3 regions of the Neobacillus sp. plas4 genome follow, and region 3 is predicted to be linked to each of the others. Evidence: a T-box and tRNA genes for the amino acid it is inferred to sense, from the RefSeq annotation. Region 3 holds a T-box; the other regions hold tRNA genes.
What was found. The T-box of region 3 lies ahead of trpS (tryptophan--tRNA ligase). A T-box ahead of a tRNA ligase gene usually reads a tRNA of that ligase, here a tRNA-Trp.
Positions count from the first base shown of each region.

Region 1: it encodes a tRNA-Trp, which carries the amino acid that the T-box ahead of trpS (tryptophan--tRNA ligase) is inferred to sense. The anticodon was not compared.
Region 2: it encodes a tRNA-Trp, which carries the amino acid that the T-box ahead of trpS (tryptophan--tRNA ligase) is inferred to sense. The anticodon was not compared.

Region 1 is NZ_CM170152.1:3,927,554-3,932,804, forward strand. It holds gene purL (phosphoribosylformylglycinamidine synthase subunit PurL) at 1-1,226, opposite strand, end outside; partial or broken gene AC2TFD_RS19575 (VOC family protein) at 1,547-1,857, opposite strand; tRNA gene AC2TFD_RS19580 (tRNA-Leu) at 2,175-2,256, opposite strand; tRNA gene AC2TFD_RS19585 (tRNA-Trp) at 2,264-2,337, opposite strand; tRNA gene AC2TFD_RS19590 (tRNA-Tyr) at 2,407-2,491, opposite strand; tRNA gene AC2TFD_RS19595 (tRNA-Ser) at 2,521-2,613, opposite strand; tRNA gene AC2TFD_RS19600 (tRNA-Met) at 2,686-2,762, opposite strand; tRNA gene AC2TFD_RS19605 (tRNA-Ala) at 2,811-2,886, opposite strand; tRNA gene AC2TFD_RS19610 (tRNA-Pro) at 2,905-2,981, opposite strand; tRNA gene AC2TFD_RS19615 (tRNA-Arg) at 2,990-3,066, opposite strand; tRNA gene AC2TFD_RS19620 (tRNA-Leu) at 3,104-3,192, opposite strand; tRNA gene AC2TFD_RS19625 (tRNA-Gly) at 3,198-3,272, opposite strand; tRNA gene AC2TFD_RS19630 (tRNA-Leu) at 3,317-3,398, opposite strand; gene AC2TFD_RS19635 (hypothetical protein) at 3,648-3,794, shown strand; gene AC2TFD_RS19640 (class I SAM-dependent methyltransferase) at 3,848-4,618, opposite strand; gene AC2TFD_RS19645 (exodeoxyribonuclease III) at 4,703-5,251, opposite strand, start outside.
Region 2 is NZ_CM170152.1:1,323,904-1,329,154, forward strand. It holds rRNA gene AC2TFD_RS06620 (23S ribosomal RNA) at 1-1,912, shown strand, start outside; rRNA gene rrf (5S ribosomal RNA) at 2,044-2,160, shown strand; tRNA gene AC2TFD_RS06630 (tRNA-Asn) at 2,178-2,252, shown strand; tRNA gene AC2TFD_RS06635 (tRNA-Ser) at 2,262-2,353, shown strand; tRNA gene AC2TFD_RS06640 (tRNA-Glu) at 2,377-2,451, shown strand; tRNA gene AC2TFD_RS06645 (tRNA-Val) at 2,494-2,569, shown strand; tRNA gene AC2TFD_RS06650 (tRNA-Met) at 2,618-2,691, shown strand; tRNA gene AC2TFD_RS06655 (tRNA-Asp) at 2,695-2,771, shown strand; tRNA gene AC2TFD_RS06660 (tRNA-Phe) at 2,819-2,894, shown strand; tRNA gene AC2TFD_RS06665 (tRNA-Thr) at 2,920-2,995, shown strand; tRNA gene AC2TFD_RS06670 (tRNA-Tyr) at 3,020-3,104, shown strand; tRNA gene AC2TFD_RS06675 (tRNA-Trp) at 3,143-3,216, shown strand; tRNA gene AC2TFD_RS06680 (tRNA-His) at 3,232-3,307, shown strand; tRNA gene AC2TFD_RS06685 (tRNA-Gln) at 3,324-3,398, shown strand; tRNA gene AC2TFD_RS06690 (tRNA-Gly) at 3,403-3,477, shown strand; tRNA gene AC2TFD_RS06695 (tRNA-Cys) at 3,484-3,554, shown strand; tRNA gene AC2TFD_RS06700 (tRNA-Leu) at 3,583-3,668, shown strand; tRNA gene AC2TFD_RS06705 (tRNA-Leu) at 3,692-3,773, shown strand; gene AC2TFD_RS06710 (carbohydrate binding domain-containing protein) at 4,072-5,251, shown strand, end outside.
Region 3 is NZ_CM170152.1:1,575,686-1,580,936, forward strand. It holds gene AC2TFD_RS07880 (DUF2268 domain-containing putative Zn-dependent protease) at 62-871, shown strand; gene AC2TFD_RS07885 (YjbA family protein) at 980-1,726, shown strand; gene trpS (tryptophan--tRNA ligase) at 2,127-3,116, opposite strand; T-box leader at 3,174-3,416, opposite strand; gene AC2TFD_RS07895 (hypothetical protein) at 3,477-3,662, opposite strand; gene spxA (transcriptional regulator SpxA) at 4,224-4,619, shown strand; gene mecA (adaptor protein MecA) at 4,924-5,251, shown strand, end outside.

The DNA.
Region 1 (5,251 bases), 2.4 Mb from region 3:
ATCGCTTGATGATCGTCAACCGCTGGCACTTCATTTTCCATCGCTTGAAATTCTTGATAGTATGCCGCTTCTTTTGATGGCAAATGATAGACAGGTGCTTCATCAGCTAAGATATTGACAGGAATATCTGCGACAATCTCATCATGCTGCTTAATACGGAAGGCTTTTTCCTCAATAACTTCACCGATTACTGCCGCATCCACATCATGTTTTGCAAAAATATCAAGAATTTCCTGCTCCTGCCCTTTTTTCGCAACTAATAACATACGCTCCTGTGATTCAGACAGCATAATTTCATATGCATTCATGCCTTCTTCGCGCTGTGGAACAAGGTCAAGATTCATTTCAACACCTGTACCAGCTTTAGCTGCCATTTCACTCGCAGATGATGTTAATCCTGCCGCACCCATATCTTGAATCCCTACTAATGCATCCGAATGAACGACTTCTAAGCATGCATCCATTAATTTTTTACCGATATGTGGATTACCAATTGCGACTGCAGATGAATTTTCTTCTTTTCCACCTTCAACAACCTCTGAAGAAAATGATGCGCCACCAACTCCATCCTTTCCGGTATCCCCACCAGCATAAATCACGACGTTTCCTACACCAGCAGCAACACCCTTTTGCATATCGTCATGATTAATTAGTCCAACAACCATCGCATTGACTAATGGATTTTCTTCATATTGCTTATCAAATTGGATCTCGCCACCAACCGTTGGAACATCGATCACATTGCCATAGCTCGCAATCCCACGGACAACCTCAGAAAATAACATTTTCGTATGGTCATTATCTAGATTGCCAAAACGTAAGGAATTCATGGCTGCAATTGGTTTTGCTCCCATTGAAAAGACATCACGCATTATTCCACCAACCCCAGTTGCTGAACCTTCAAATGGCTCGACAAAAGACGGGCTATTATGACTTTCAATTTTAAAAACAACGGCTTGATTGTCACCAATATCAACAACCCCAGCACCTTCACCAGGCCCTTGTAAAACATGACTACCTTTCGTTGGGAACCTTTTAAGTAATGGTTTCGATGATTTGTAGCTACAATGCTCGGACCACATGGCAGAGAAAATGCCTGTTTCCGTGTAGTTCGGATGACGTTTTAATAGATCCTTTGCTAGTTGATACTCTTCGTCTGTTAATCCCATTTCCTTGTATATTTGTTCATTTTCAATTTGTTCCGGGCTAATATTATGTTGCGACATCAATCGTTACCTCCAAAAAATAATTAAATTTGTTTGTTAAATAAGACGATATTCAGATGGCTAGGAATTATTTGTTGCTAGCTTGATCGTCTGCATTTGTTCTTCCATTTGATATAAACCAGTGTTTCTTTGCTTGTCTTTACTTAGTTCTAGTCTGTCTTGTTTTCCATTAGTGCTTCTAACTCTTTTTGGCTATATCCTGTCAGCCAACGGGCCATAATTTATCCTTCCTTTTTTCTTTTTCTTTTATGAGAGTGGAACAATAATCTACAGGTGGTGAAAGCTTACTTTCTATAAAGAAGCGTATGTTCGTATGTATATCAGTTAGGTAAATCAAGCTGCCATGGCACACCGGAACGATCAACTAGCCAACCAAATTTTTGACTGAAAACCATAGTCCCCAATCGGCATAAAGGCTCCCCCACCATCATTTAATTTTTGATAGAGATGGTCAATTTAAGCTTCTGATTCGCAAGTAACATAGTTCGAAAATGAAGGCGTGAAGGAAAACTCATGTTTTATATTACTGTCGATACACATAAATTCCTGCCCTTTTAAAGAAAAACGGCTGCCAACACAGTTCCTTCTTCCCCTCTTCGTTAGCTCCATATCGAACGATACTATAAATCTGTTAAGATTAAAAGGCATTTTCAGGTATTTCACCAATATTTTAGTAATAGCCTTGGAAGGCGGTCTTTACACCATGGGAAAAACAAAAGTGGAATTTTGGACAAACCAGTATGTCGTTGTATTGATTCATTTATTGAATAGAAAAAGAGTGCCAGGTCAGCTTGCAATTGAAACGTAAAATTTGAGTAAAACAAAATCAATTCTTATCTTTTTCTATCCTTTCTTAATAAATAAATAAATAAGCTCACAAACCTTGTTTTATCAACGTTTGTGAGCTTATTTATATTTATTAAAATGAACGTACTTTGTTCTTTGTGATACCGGTGGTCGGGGTCGAACCGACACTCCTCACGGAACACGATTTTGAGTCGTGCGCGTCTGCCAATTCCGCCACACCGGCAAATCGTTGGCAGGGGTAGTAGGAATTGAACCCACACCAAAGGTTTTGGAGACCTTCGTTCTACCTTTAAACTATACCCCTAAATGGAAATTGGAAAGTTATTTTCACTAACGTGAAAAAACTATGGTTATTTTGCTTCGCAAAAAACATTGGTGGAGGGGGACGGATTCGAACCGCCGAACCCGGAGGGAGCGGATTTACAGTCCGCCGCGTTTAGCCACTTCGCTACCCCTCCACATCGGAGAAATAAATAATTAAATTTTATGGAGGAGGAAGAGGGATTCGAACCCCCGCGCGGTTTGACCCGCCTGTCGGTTTTCAAGACCGATCCCTTCAGCCAGACTTGGGTATTCCTCCGCAGTAATACTAAATGTTGAAAATTATGTTGCTTAGTAAAATACTTTTGTATTTTTACTTCATAAAAATACTTGGTAGCGGCGGAGGGGATCGAACCCCCGACCTTACGGGTATGAACCGTACGCTCTAGCCAGCTGAGCTACACCGCCAAATATCTGATTAAATTGTAAGTTATTTTCACTATCGTGAAAAAACTTTGGTGGAGCCTAGCGGGATCGAACCGCTGACCTCCTGCGTGCAAAGCAGGCGCTCTCCCAGCTGAGCTAAGGCCCCATTTTGTTAATTTGAAGATGGTCGGGAAGACAGGATTCGAACCTGCGACCCCTTGGTCCCAAACCAAGTGCTCTACCAAGCTGAGCTACTTCCCGATAAAATATGGCGCGCCCGAAAGGAGTCGAACCCATAACCTTCTGATCCGTAGTCAGACACTCTATCCAATTGAGCTACGGGCGCATTATTGAAAGTTATTTTCGCCAACGCGAAAAAACTCTGGTGCCGAGGACCGGAATCGAACCGGTACGGTAGTCACCTACCGCAGGATTTTAAGTCCTGTGCGTCTGCCAGTTCCGCCACCCCGGCAACTTTGGAGCGGAAGACGGGATTCGAACCCGCGACCCCCACCTTGGCAAGGTGGTGTTCTACCACTGAACTACTTCCGCATTCATCATGAAAGTTATTATATTGCTATCGCAAAAATAATAAGTGCGGGTGAAGGGAGTCGAACCCCCACGCCTTGCGGCGCCAGATCCTAAGTCTGGTGCGTCTGCCAATTCCGCCACACCCGCATAGTATAAAAACGAACTAGAAAACTAAGTTACTAACTTCGCCACTTCGTATCGGCGACATTGATAATAATACAACGAATTCCGACAGAAATCAACAACAAATTTTAAAGATTTTTTTTAAAAGTTAAAAGCTACTGTTATTATACCAAAATACAGTATTTAAGCGAAAAGATATAAAAATGTTTTAGAACCTTTTTTATGGGTAAAAATACAATATACTTTATTCCCATAAAAAGGAGCTGAATTACCTTGAGCTATTACCAGAAAAAAGACGCTGAAAAAACCATTATGAACCAAGCAGATCAAGAAGAACACACTAGTAACGGTGAAAGATCTCCTGAGTTTGATGTTTTCGGTACAGCGCTGAATGACCTCCACAGTCCATTCGAATTTTAAAAAGCCCAATGTATGAATGAGAGGCAGCTCTCTTTTGTACATTGGGCTTTTGCTTACCTTTTAATTGCTTTTAAAACAATTGCTTCACCAACAAAGGAAATTATCTTATCATTCTCGATAACCATCCTAAACTTATCCTTGATTCCTTGTGAAGATTTAAGAATGTAATTCGTTAACTGATTTTTTTCAGAATCGGCTAGTTTCATGTTTGAACACCATGGATCAAAGAAAAATGTCTTCTCAAATCGGTGCCATTCAAAGACTTCTAAACCGCTATCCTCAAGTTTCTGAATCCATTCGGATTTTTTCCAGGCACGAAAATGACTGTAATCACGCATTTTTTCAATCGAATTATAAAATTGATCAAACTCTTGTGTCTCTGGGACTACATTATCATCCAATAAGAATTGCCCTTTTGGCTTTAAAACTCGATGTACTTCCTTTATAAATAAATCCACATTCGGAAAATGGTGCGGTGCAATCCTGCAGGTGACAATATCAAATGCGTCATCTGCAAAAGGCAGCTGTTCAGCATCTCCATGTACAAATTCTACATTTTTGTGACCATTTCCTTTTATGAACTTCTCGGCCTCAATCAGCATTTTCTCCGTAAGATCAACCGCTGTTACTTTTTTAACCAGCGATGCAAATGCGTTAGCAGTATGCCCGCCGCCTGTAGCAATATCGAGCATAACCTCCTGACCCTTTAGATCTGCCATTTCGACCATTTTTACTAAGTCTTTTCCATCCTTATGAATCGGACTGGAAACATATGAAGCCGCATTTTTTCCAAATTGTTGTTGAACTTCTTTCTTAATATCCATACGGAATCACCTCTTCATTCTATTTTAAGCCATCCTGTTACGTAATAGAATTACGAGGTTTTTATAATTTAAGATAAGAAATACTTATATTTCCAATTCAACGACCACGGGGCAATGATCACTTCCCATAATTTCACAATGAATATCTGCGTTGATAAGTTGGTCACGAAGTTTTTCGGAGACGATAAAATAATCAATCCGCCACCCAATATTCCGCTCACGAACCTTGGCCATATAGCTCCACCATGAATATGCCCCTTCTTTTTCCGGATAAAAATGCCTGAAGCTGTCCACAAAACCTGACTCTAGCAGCGCAGTCATCTTTCCACGTTCCTCTACAGTAAAACCAGAATTCCCTAAATTTGATTTAGGATTTCTCAAGTCAATTTCCCGGTGCGCCACATTTAAATCCCCGCAAAGAACAACCGGCTTTAGCTCGTCTAATTCTTTCAGATGAGAGATGATTCGATCTTCCCATTCAAGCCGGTAACCTAATCTAGCCAAATCTCTTTGTGAATTTGGTGTGTAAACATTCACTAGATAAAACTTTTCAAATTCTAATGTTAGGATTCGGCCTTCATCCTGTGAATCCTCATTTCCTAAACCATAACTTATAGAAATCGGTTCAACCTT
Region 2 (5,251 bases), 250 kb from region 3:
GGAAACAGCCCAGACCACCAGCTAAGGTCCCAAAGTTTACGTTAAGTGGAAAAGGATGTGGAGTTGCTTAGACAACCAGGATGTTGGCTTAGAAGCAGCCACCATTTAAAGAGTGCGTAATAGCTCACTGGTCGAGTGACTCTGCGCCGAAAATGTACCGGGGCTAAACGTAACACCGAAGCTGTGGATTGACATCTACGATGTCAGTGGTAGGAGAGCGTTCTAAGGGCGTTGAAGCTAGACCGTAAGGACTGGTGGAGCGCTTAGAAGTGAGAATGCCGGTATGAGTAGCGAAAGATGGGTGAGAATCCCATCCACCGTATGCCTAAGGTTTCCTGAGGAAGGCTCGTCCTCTCAGGGTTAGTCGGGACCTAAGCCGAGGCCGAAAGGCGTAGGCGATGGACAACAGGTTGATATTCCTGTACCACCTCTTTATCGTTTGAGTGATGGGGGGACGCAGGAGGATAGGGTAAGCGCACTGTTGGATATGTGCGTGTAAGCAGGTAGGCTGGTGAATAGGAAAATCCGTTCACCGTAAGGCTGAGCTGTGATGCCGAGGGAAATATAGTACCGAAGTTCCTGATTCCACACTGCCAAGAAAAGCCTCTAGCGAGATAAAAGGTGCCCGTACCGCAAACCGACACAGGTAGGCGAGGAGAGAATCCTAAGGTGAGCGAGAGAACTCTCGTTAAGGAACTCGGCAAAATGACCCCGTAACTTCGGGAGAAGGGGTGCTTTTTGAGGTGAATAGCCTCGAAGAGCCGCAGTGAATAGGCCCAGGCGACTGTTTAGCAAAAACACAGGTCTCTGCGAAGCCGCAAGGCGAAGTATAGGGGCTGACGCCTGCCCGGTGCTGGAAGGTTAAGAGGAGGGGTTAGCTCTAAGCGAAGCTCTGAATCGAAGCCCCAGTAAACGGCGGCCGTAACTATAACGGTCCTAAGGTAGCGAAATTCCTTGTCGGGTAAGTTCCGACCCGCACGAAAGGCGTAACGATCTGGGCACTGTCTCAACGAGAGACTCGGTGAAATTATACTACCTGTGAAGATGCAGGTTACCCGCGACAGGACGGAAAGACCCCGTGGAGCTTTACTGTAGCCTGATATTGAATTTTGGTACAGCTTGTACAGGATAGGTAGGAGCCTGAGAAGCCGGAGCGCCAGCTTCGGTGGAGGCGTCGGTGGGATACTACCCTGGCTGTATTGAAATTCTAACCCTCACCCCTGATCGGGGTGGGAGACAGTGTCAGGTGGGCAGTTTGACTGGGGCGGTCGCCTCCTAAAGAGTAACGGAGGCGCCCAAAGGTTCCCTCAGAATGGTTGGAAATCATTCGCAGAGTGTAAAGGCACAAGGGAGCTTGACTGCGAGACCTACAAGTCGAGCAGGGACGAAAGTCGGGCTTAGTGATCCGGTGGTTCCGCATGGAAGGGCCATCGCTCAACGGATAAAAGCTACCCCGGGGATAACAGGCTTATCTCCCCCAAGAGTCCACATCGACGGGGAGGTTTGGCACCTCGATGTCGGCTCATCGCATCCTGGGGCTGTAGTCGGTCCCAAGGGTTGGGCTGTTCGCCCATTAAAGCGGTACGCGAGCTGGGTTCAGAACGTCGTGAGACAGTTCGGTCCCTATCCGTCGTGGGCGCAGGAAATTTGAGAGGAGCTGTCCTTAGTACGAGAGGACCGGGATGGACGCACCGCTGGTGTACCAGTTGTCTTGCCAAAGGCATCGCTGGGTAGCTATGTGCGGACGGGATAAGTGCTGAAAGCATCTAAGCATGAAGCCCCCCTCAAGATGAGATTTCCCATAGCGTCAAGCTAGTAAGAACCCTGAAAGATGATCAGGTTGATAGGTCAGAGGTGGAAGCGCGGTGACGTGTGGAGCTGACTGATACTAATCGTTCGAGGACTTAACCAATTTTTAAAAGATGAACTCGTTTTTACTAACTTCTTCTGAAATTATCTAGTTTTGAGGGAATGAATTTTTTCAAAAACCTCTTGAAAAATCTCTGAAAGACAGTATAATAAAGTATGTCTTTGAGAAAACAGTCTGGTAATAATGGCGAGAAGGTCACACCCGTTCCCATACCGAACACGGAAGTTAAGCTTCTCAGCGCCGATGGTAGTTGGGACAAGCGTCCCTGTGAGAGTAGGACGTTGCCAGGCTGTAACAATTTTATTATTCCGCAGTAGCTCAGTGGTAGAGCTATCGGCTGTTAACCGATCGGTCGTAGGTTCGAGTCCTACCTGCGGAGCCATTCTTTTATGGAGAGCTGTCCGAGTGGCCGAAGGAGCACGATTGGAAATCGTGTAGGCGGGTAACCCTGTCTCAAGGGTTCAAATCCCTTGCTCTCCGCCATAAAAACACTATCTATATTGTATGGCCCCTTGGTCAAGTGGTTAAGACACCTCCCTTTCACGGAGGTAACACGGGTTCGAATCCCGTAGGGGTCACCAGAGTTTTTTTCACGATAGTGAAAAATAACTTTCCTGTAATATGGAGGATTAGCTCAGCTGGGAGAGCATCTGCCTTACAAGCAGAGGGTCGGCGGTTCGATCCCGTCATCCTCCACCAAAGTTTTTTCGCGATAGCGAAAATAACTTTCCATAGTATTTTTATTGTCGCGGGGTGGAGCAGTCCGGTAGCTCGTCGGGCTCATAACCCGAAGGTCGCAGGTTCAAATCCTGTCCCCGCAATACGGTCTGGTAGTTCAGTTGGTTAGAATGCCTGCCTGTCACGCAGGAGGTCGCGGGTTCGAGTCCCGTCCAGACCGCCATCTATATTTTAAACCTACTGGTTTTTAATAAAGAGGCCTAATAGTGTGGCTCAGTAGCTCAGTCGGTAGAGCAAAGGACTGAAAATCCTTGTGTCGGCGGTTCGATTCCGTCCTGAGCCACCATTTTAATTCTATTGATTATATGCTTGCCGGTTTAGCTCAATTGGTAGAGCAACTGACTTGTAATCAGTAGGTTGGGGGTTCAAGTCCTCTAGCCGGCACCATTAGGTGAAAGATTCATATTATGTGGAGGGGTAGCGAAGTGGCTAAACGCGGCGGACTGTAAATCCGCTCCCTCCGGGTTCGGCGGTTCGAATCCGTCCCCCTCCACCAATGTTTTTTCACGATAGTGAAAATAACATTCTATATATAGGGGTATAGTTTAAAGGTAGAACGAAGGTCTCCAAAACCTTTGGTGTGGGTTCAATTCCTACTACCCCTGCCAAAAAATTTTATTGTGGCGATTGTGGCGAAGTGGTTAACGCACCTGATTGTGGTTCAGGCATTCGTGGGTTCGATTCCCATCAGTCGCCCCATTAAATCATTTTTCATTGGGCTATAGCCAAGCGGTAAGGCATCGCACTTTGACTGCGACATGCGTTGGTTCAAATCCAGCTAGCCCAGCCAATTTGCGGAAGTAGTTCAGTGGTAGAACACCACCTTGCCAAGGTGGGGGTCGCGGGTTCGAATCCCGTCTTCCGCTCCATAATACGGCGCCATAGCCAAGTGGTAAGGCAGAGGTCTGCAAAACCTTTACCACCGGTTCGAATCCGGTTGGCGCCTTTATTTTATTTAATATCATTTATATTTTGCCGGGGTGGCGGAACTGGCAGACGCACAGGACTTAAAATCCTGCGGTAGGTGACTACCGTACCGGTTCGATTCCGGTTCTCGGCATTACGTATTTAAAACTTTATTTTGCCGGTGTGGCGGAATTGGCAGACGCGCACGACTCAAAATCGTGTTCCGCAAGGAGTGTCGGTTCGACCCCGACCACCGGTATCATCAATCGCTTATCAGGCGAAAAAAAACGTTTCTTACACTAAGTAAGAAACGTTTTTTTTTTACTTTGTTAATTTATATATAGGATCTCCGTGACTGTATTTTAGTAATTCTATCTTTTCCAGTCATCATGAAGACTTCATGGTTAAAAGCCTATTTAAAGTCCAATTCTCGTCAGTAAAAACTATATGTCTAAATAGAATTTTTAAGTAGAATCAATATATGTAAAAGGAAGGGGATGAAAATGGGAAATATTGATTTAAGAAGTCGGAATATTAAAAAAGGGGAGGTTTGTTGTTTGCAAAATCGAAGTTACAAAAAAGCAAAAATGCTTACATTCAGTTTTATGCTACTTTTCTCCTTAATTGCTCCATACACGGGTTTTTATTCGCAGGCAATTGCTGTCGAAGCTGCTGCTACAGATGTTCACAATGGGGGCTTTGAAGAAGTTGAGATTCCTGGTTGGAGCCTTGTTACGAGTAATACATTAAGTAGGGTTTCCATTAGTGAAGATAGAGCCCACTCCGGTTCGAAAAGCTTATATTTTAATAATCCAAGTAATGAAGAACAATTGCAAATGAAAAGTGAGATGCTACCTGTAACTCCAGGTGGATCCTATACGGCTGCGGCATTTGTGAACGTAGTTTATCAGTCTCACAGTTTAGGTTACGAGGTCCATTATTTTAATGAACAGAATGAAAAAGTGGGAAGTGCAACTTTTATTAATTTTGGAACTGCAGCTTTAGGAAAAGATCAATGGACAGAAATTCGTGTACCCTTTGTCGTTCCAGCTGGCGCTACACAGGTTCAACTTCGCTTTAATTCAGGAAAAGTGGCGATCACAGAGGCCTACATAGATGATGTAGCAATCAATACAGGATTTGAAGAAAATGGACTAGCCGTTGTGAATGCAGGCTTTGAAGAGGAACTCGCTATTCCTGGTTGGAGTCCAGTAACTCAAAATTCATTAAGCAGAATTTCTATCAGTGAGGAACGCGTCCATACTGGATTTAGCAGTCTTCATTTTGATAATCCAAGTAATCTAGAACAATTGCAAATAACAAGCGACATGATTCCCGTTACCTCAGGTGAACCCTATACTGCAAAAGCCTGGGTTAATGTGATTCGTCAGTCCCATAGTATTGGTTACGAGGTTCATTACTACAATGATCAAAATGAAAAGATTGGTAGTCCAACCTTTATTAACTTTAAATCAGCTGATATAGGAACGAATCAATGGAGCGAGATCAGTATCCCATTTACAGTCCCGGCGGGTGCAACACAGGTTCAACTTCGATTCAATTCTGGGACTATCGCTATAACCGAAGCCTTCATTGATGATGTATCCATTGTAGGTATAGGTAGTGAGGGTCCGCCTGTAGAAATACCAAACAGCGAAATCATGAATCCTAGCTTCGAAGCTGAACTACAGGATGGAGACATTCCGGGTTGGATATCTGAATTTGCTGGGCCAGGCA
Region 3 (5,251 bases):
CAGAACCCTCTATCCATACCATTCATAAAATGTAAAAAATGAAAAAGTATGGAGTGAGGAAATGGGCATCATTCAAACAGATAAATGGTTGGAAGAGGAATTTGATCGACCAACAAAAATATGCGAAAAGCTGCTCCCTGCTTTCAATGGACAAAGTGCACCAAAAATTTATAATCAATTAACCGAATTCGGGATGTATAAACCATCACCGCTAACCAAAGAAATTTTCACGATGATGAAAGAAACAAATGTGTGGGATGAAGTAAGAGGCATTTTTCATGATTATAAAAAGGCATGGGGAGGACCTGATATACCAATTTATCTTTTTCCAATTGGCCAGCAAAGGAGCTTTTTTTCCAGACAAGAAGAAAAAGTCAAAGGTGGAGTCTCCTACCCAGATAAAATGTTTTTATTTCTTTCTAACAAATTAACTTCAAAAGAGTTGGAAGCGCTATTTGTCCATGAATACCATCATATTTGCAGGTTGAAAATGCAAACGAAAAGGTTTGAAGACTACACATTACTGGATTCAATAATTATCGAAGGGCTTGCGGAATACGCTGTGCTTGTTCACTGTGGGAGAAACTATTTAGCAGACTGGTGCAAAATGTATGCAGATGCAGAATTGGAGAAATTATGGAATATATATTTGCAAGATAACTTGGAATTAAAAAAAAGCGAAAGAAAACATGACGATTTTTTATATGGGTTAGGCAGGGTTCCTAATTTACTGGGGTATGCGGCTGGATTTAAAATTGTGGAGAATTTTTATCGGAATAATCACTATTCTACAAAACTTTCCTTCAAAATACCTGCAAAGAAATATTTATTGACTGAAAATAGCTTTACAAAAAAAAGCCGGAAAAAATAGGCTTTTTTTTGTCCTACTATCTTCCTCAAAATATATATTAAGGAATAAATTAACTTATGTCTGCCCATACTGATTGACAAACAGTTACTTGAAGTGAGGGGTTGTACAATGTTGTATCTTCATGATGTTTGGGTAAATTGGTTTGAAGGTGAAGAAAATGGATATAATGTGTGCCACTTTCATGAATGGCGCAAAGATGACGGTGTAGAGCTGTTAGACCAGGCTCCTTTGTTAAAAGTAGAACCGATTCTCTTTCACTATATTGAGAACGATCTCTCAGAATTACCTCAACAGCTTCTAGATGATATTTTTCAAAAGGCATACTTACGAAAAAATCATGAAAGAGTTCAACTAGATTATTGCTTCATCGTTACAGATGGGGTTGGAATCTTAGCCGTTGATACAATTGGTTACTCGATTCCGATTAGAAAGAGCAGGCTTATTCCAAGACAAGAGCAGCTTGTCTATGAAATGATTGCTGCACATGAGCCAAAAAAATATCATTTCCAACAGAATTCAGTGGATAAGGATTTCCATATTTTATCACCTGAACCAGATTTAATGACAGGGCTAACACGAAAAGAACGTCAACTAAAACAACTGTTATTTATGGCACTTGATCAATTACATACATCTAAGAATGAGGCAGAGGTTCGATACTGGTTTACTGAATGGTGTCCAGAGCGTTACACAGCCATTCAAGAATTAAACTTTGAAAATGCATGGCAGCAATTGTTTGAGGAAACAAAATACGGTTGGTCCACCAGGCATGAAACATTTTGTGAAAATCTAATAAAAGGTCAGCCGTTTTTCGAAAAACTATGGGAAATGGAGCATGGACCTAAAGTAAACTAAAAAATTCCGGTCACGAGACTTTTCGTGACCGGAATTTTTTCTAGCTCCACAAGAGTAAGCTTCGGTAGCGTTACCTCGCACGAAAGAAAAGCGTTAGCTTTTCTGAGGAGTGCCCTAACGGCTAGTGTCCTTCGGTCTCCGCGAGTAAAAATCCCTTCAGGATTTTTACCTACCTACGATAAGTCAAGCACGAATGCGCCTCCGGCTCTTCGGGTTTCCTTTATCTCAGTTGGAGCCCTCCACAAGGGACGCTTCGGCATCGTAAGCTTCGCACGAAGGAAAAGCGTTAGCTTTTACGAGGAGGCCATACGCCGCTGACCACTAAGGAAAGCTCCTTAGAATAAACATCGCAGGACCAAGCTGTACTTTGCTTGGTCCGAGGGCACTTGCGCTTTTCTTATTATCTTCTCTTTCTTCCTAATCCCATGGCGTTTTCCATTTTTTTAAGTGTTTTACTTGCAACTTGGTTTGCTTTTTCAGCACCCTCGTCTAATATTCTATCAAGTTCACTCGATTCCATTAAGTTAAAATATTTTTCTTGAATTGGTTTAAATACATTTACAACCAAATTGGCTAAGTCACCTTTGAAATCCCCATATCCTTTACCACTATACAATGCCTCAAGTTCAGGGATGGTTTTATTTCCAAGAATAGAGTAAATCGAAAGTAAATTTGATATTCCAGGCTTATTGATCTGATCAAATTTAACGATGCCCTCAGAGTCTGTAACTGCACTTTTAATTTTCTTTTCAATTTGTTTTGGTTCATCTATTGGAGTGATAAAAGCTTTACCGTTTGGGTCGGATTTACTCATTTTCTTTGTTGGTTCCTGCAGCGACATAATCCGTGCACCAACTTCAGGAAGCCGAATATCAGGAATCGTTAATACATCCCCATATTTCCTATTAAATCTTTCCGCTAAATCTCGGGTTAATTCCATATGTTGCTTCTGATCATCTCCAACAGGTACTAGGTTGGCGTTGTATAATAAAATGTCTGCAGCCATTAATGGCGGATACGTTAATAAACTTGCAGATACAGCATCCTTACCAGCAGATTTATCTTTGAATTGAGTCATTCTTTCCAATTCCCCAATATAAGCGATACATTGCATCATCCATCCCGCCTGAGCATGTGCTGGAACTTCCGATTGGATAAACAAGGTTGCTTTTTCTGGATCAATGCCTACAGCTAAGTAAAGAGCTGCCAAACTGCGAATATTTTTTCGAAGTACTAACCGATCCTGTGGGACCGTTATTGCATGTTGGTCGACAATACAAAAGTAGCAATTATAATCGTTCTGCAATTCTACAAATTGCTTCATTGCCCCAATATAGTTTCCAAGTGTAATCGTGCCACTTGGCTGAATTCCTGAAAAAATGGTTTGCATGACCTAATTCCTCCTAAATTATATATATAAAATAAAAAAACCATTCATCCCCACAACAATAGGGACGAATGGTTCGCGGTACCACCCTAAATTACTCAAAAGAGTCACTCAATTCCTGAGAATCTTAACTTGATCATCAGGGAACCTTTTAACGCAAGGGAACGTCTTTTCCTACTTATCAAATAGAAGTTCAGAAAGAAGCTCAAAAGTCCATTCGGTATTTTTCCGTGTTTGTTTTCACCAGCCACAAACTCTCTGAATCGGTTAAAAATACGTACTATTCTTTATCATCGCTTAAGCTAATAAATTATTTATTTATATTATAATTAAATGTATAATGGTAATCAAGTCGGATAAGGTTTACTTCTTCTTGCCGCCAACGCTTTTCCAGCTGGTTTGAAACCTTGCGCTTTGGTCAACGAATTCAGAACGTTTTTTTCCTCCAAGAACCTTTTCACCGAATCCATTTGTCAATACACCCATAAATGCAGTAATTCCAATAATTAATAGTGCAACCATTGATAAATCAGCTATGTAACCACCCATGATAAAACCTCCATTTTCAATTCAAAAGTTAGTAAACTGTTTGTTTTGTACATCCCCTTATCATTATTTTATAAGAAGCCCTCTGGTTTTGAAAGAGGAAAACGAATAAAACCGATAATATTTATAAAAATTGAATGCGTTTTCATTTATTGGTTTTTAATTGAGAATATTCATAGGTGTAATAGATGGGATCTGTTCAGTGAAAAACAACTTGTAACCATTGCTTAAAAAAGTTCTGAGAAAAATACAATAAAGTCTACTGATTCAAAGATTCTATTGTTGTGAAGATGTTGTTATAGAAAAATTCTAGATGAAAACAAAAAAAGAATGAAACCTTTTTGTTATATATTCGTCTAATATAATGAAAATATCCAATATAGGCGAAAAGTTTGACATTCAATAAATTTTGAAAAAATGATACCTTTTTTAGTATCAGTAGTGTATAATTAATGATATAAATTACTTATTTATAATTATTTTAATCAACGATCAACAATCAATCAATATATAGATGGCTTACTATAAATTTGAATAGTAATTAAAAGAGGAGTGTGGAGAAGAATGGTTACATTATACACTTCACCAAGTTGTACATCATGCAGGAAAGCAAAATCATGGTTAGAGGAACATGAAATCCCATATACGGAAAGAAATATTTTTTCTGAGCCTTTGTCGATCGAAGAAATTAAAGAAATCCTTCGCATGACTGAAGATGGTACGGATGAAATTATTTCAACAAGATCAAAGACTTTTCAAAAATTAGATGTAAACTTAGATACAATGCCGCTTCAAGATTTATTTGAATTAATTAAAGCTAATCCTGGACTGCTGCGCCGCCCAATTATTATTGACGAAAAACGATTGCAGGTTGGTTATAATGAGGATGAAATTCGACGGTTCCTGCCAAGGAGAGTTCGTACTTTCCAATTAAGAGAAGCCCAGCGCATGGTTAATTAACAAAAAGATGAAAGCCTTCATTAGAAGGCTTTTTTTTACCCTCCCGTTTCAATAAGTTTGAGATTTCTATGTCATTTTGTTACAATGTAAGGAATATCTAATTAATAGGCAAATGAATGGTTTTTACAATAAAGGGCAAATTTATTTCCCAATTTAATACTTTTGTCATAAAATGAAGGTACAAGGATTATACCCTTGTTTCTTCACAACAAAGAAAGCCTTTCTACTTTGGGGAATTGCTAAAAAGCATTGTCTGTTTGGGGGTATTTAGTCCCTTCAATATGAAAGGAAGGGAGAGGTAAAGATGGAGATTGAAAGAATTAATGAGAATACTGTTAAGTTTTACATTTCTTATGGTGATATAGAAGAACGAGGCTTTGATCGTGAGGAAATTTGGTACAATCGGGAGCGAAGTGAGGAACTATTCTGGGAAATGATGGATGAGGTCCATCAAGAGGAAGAGTTTGTTGTGGAAGGTCCACTATGGATCCAAGTACAGGCTTTAGAAAAAGGTTTGGAAATTCTTGTAACAAAAGCTCAGGTTTCAAAGGATGGACAAAAGTTCGAGCTTCCTATTCCAAATGATAAATTAAAGGATTTACCAGTTGATAATAATATTGAAGATATCCTGG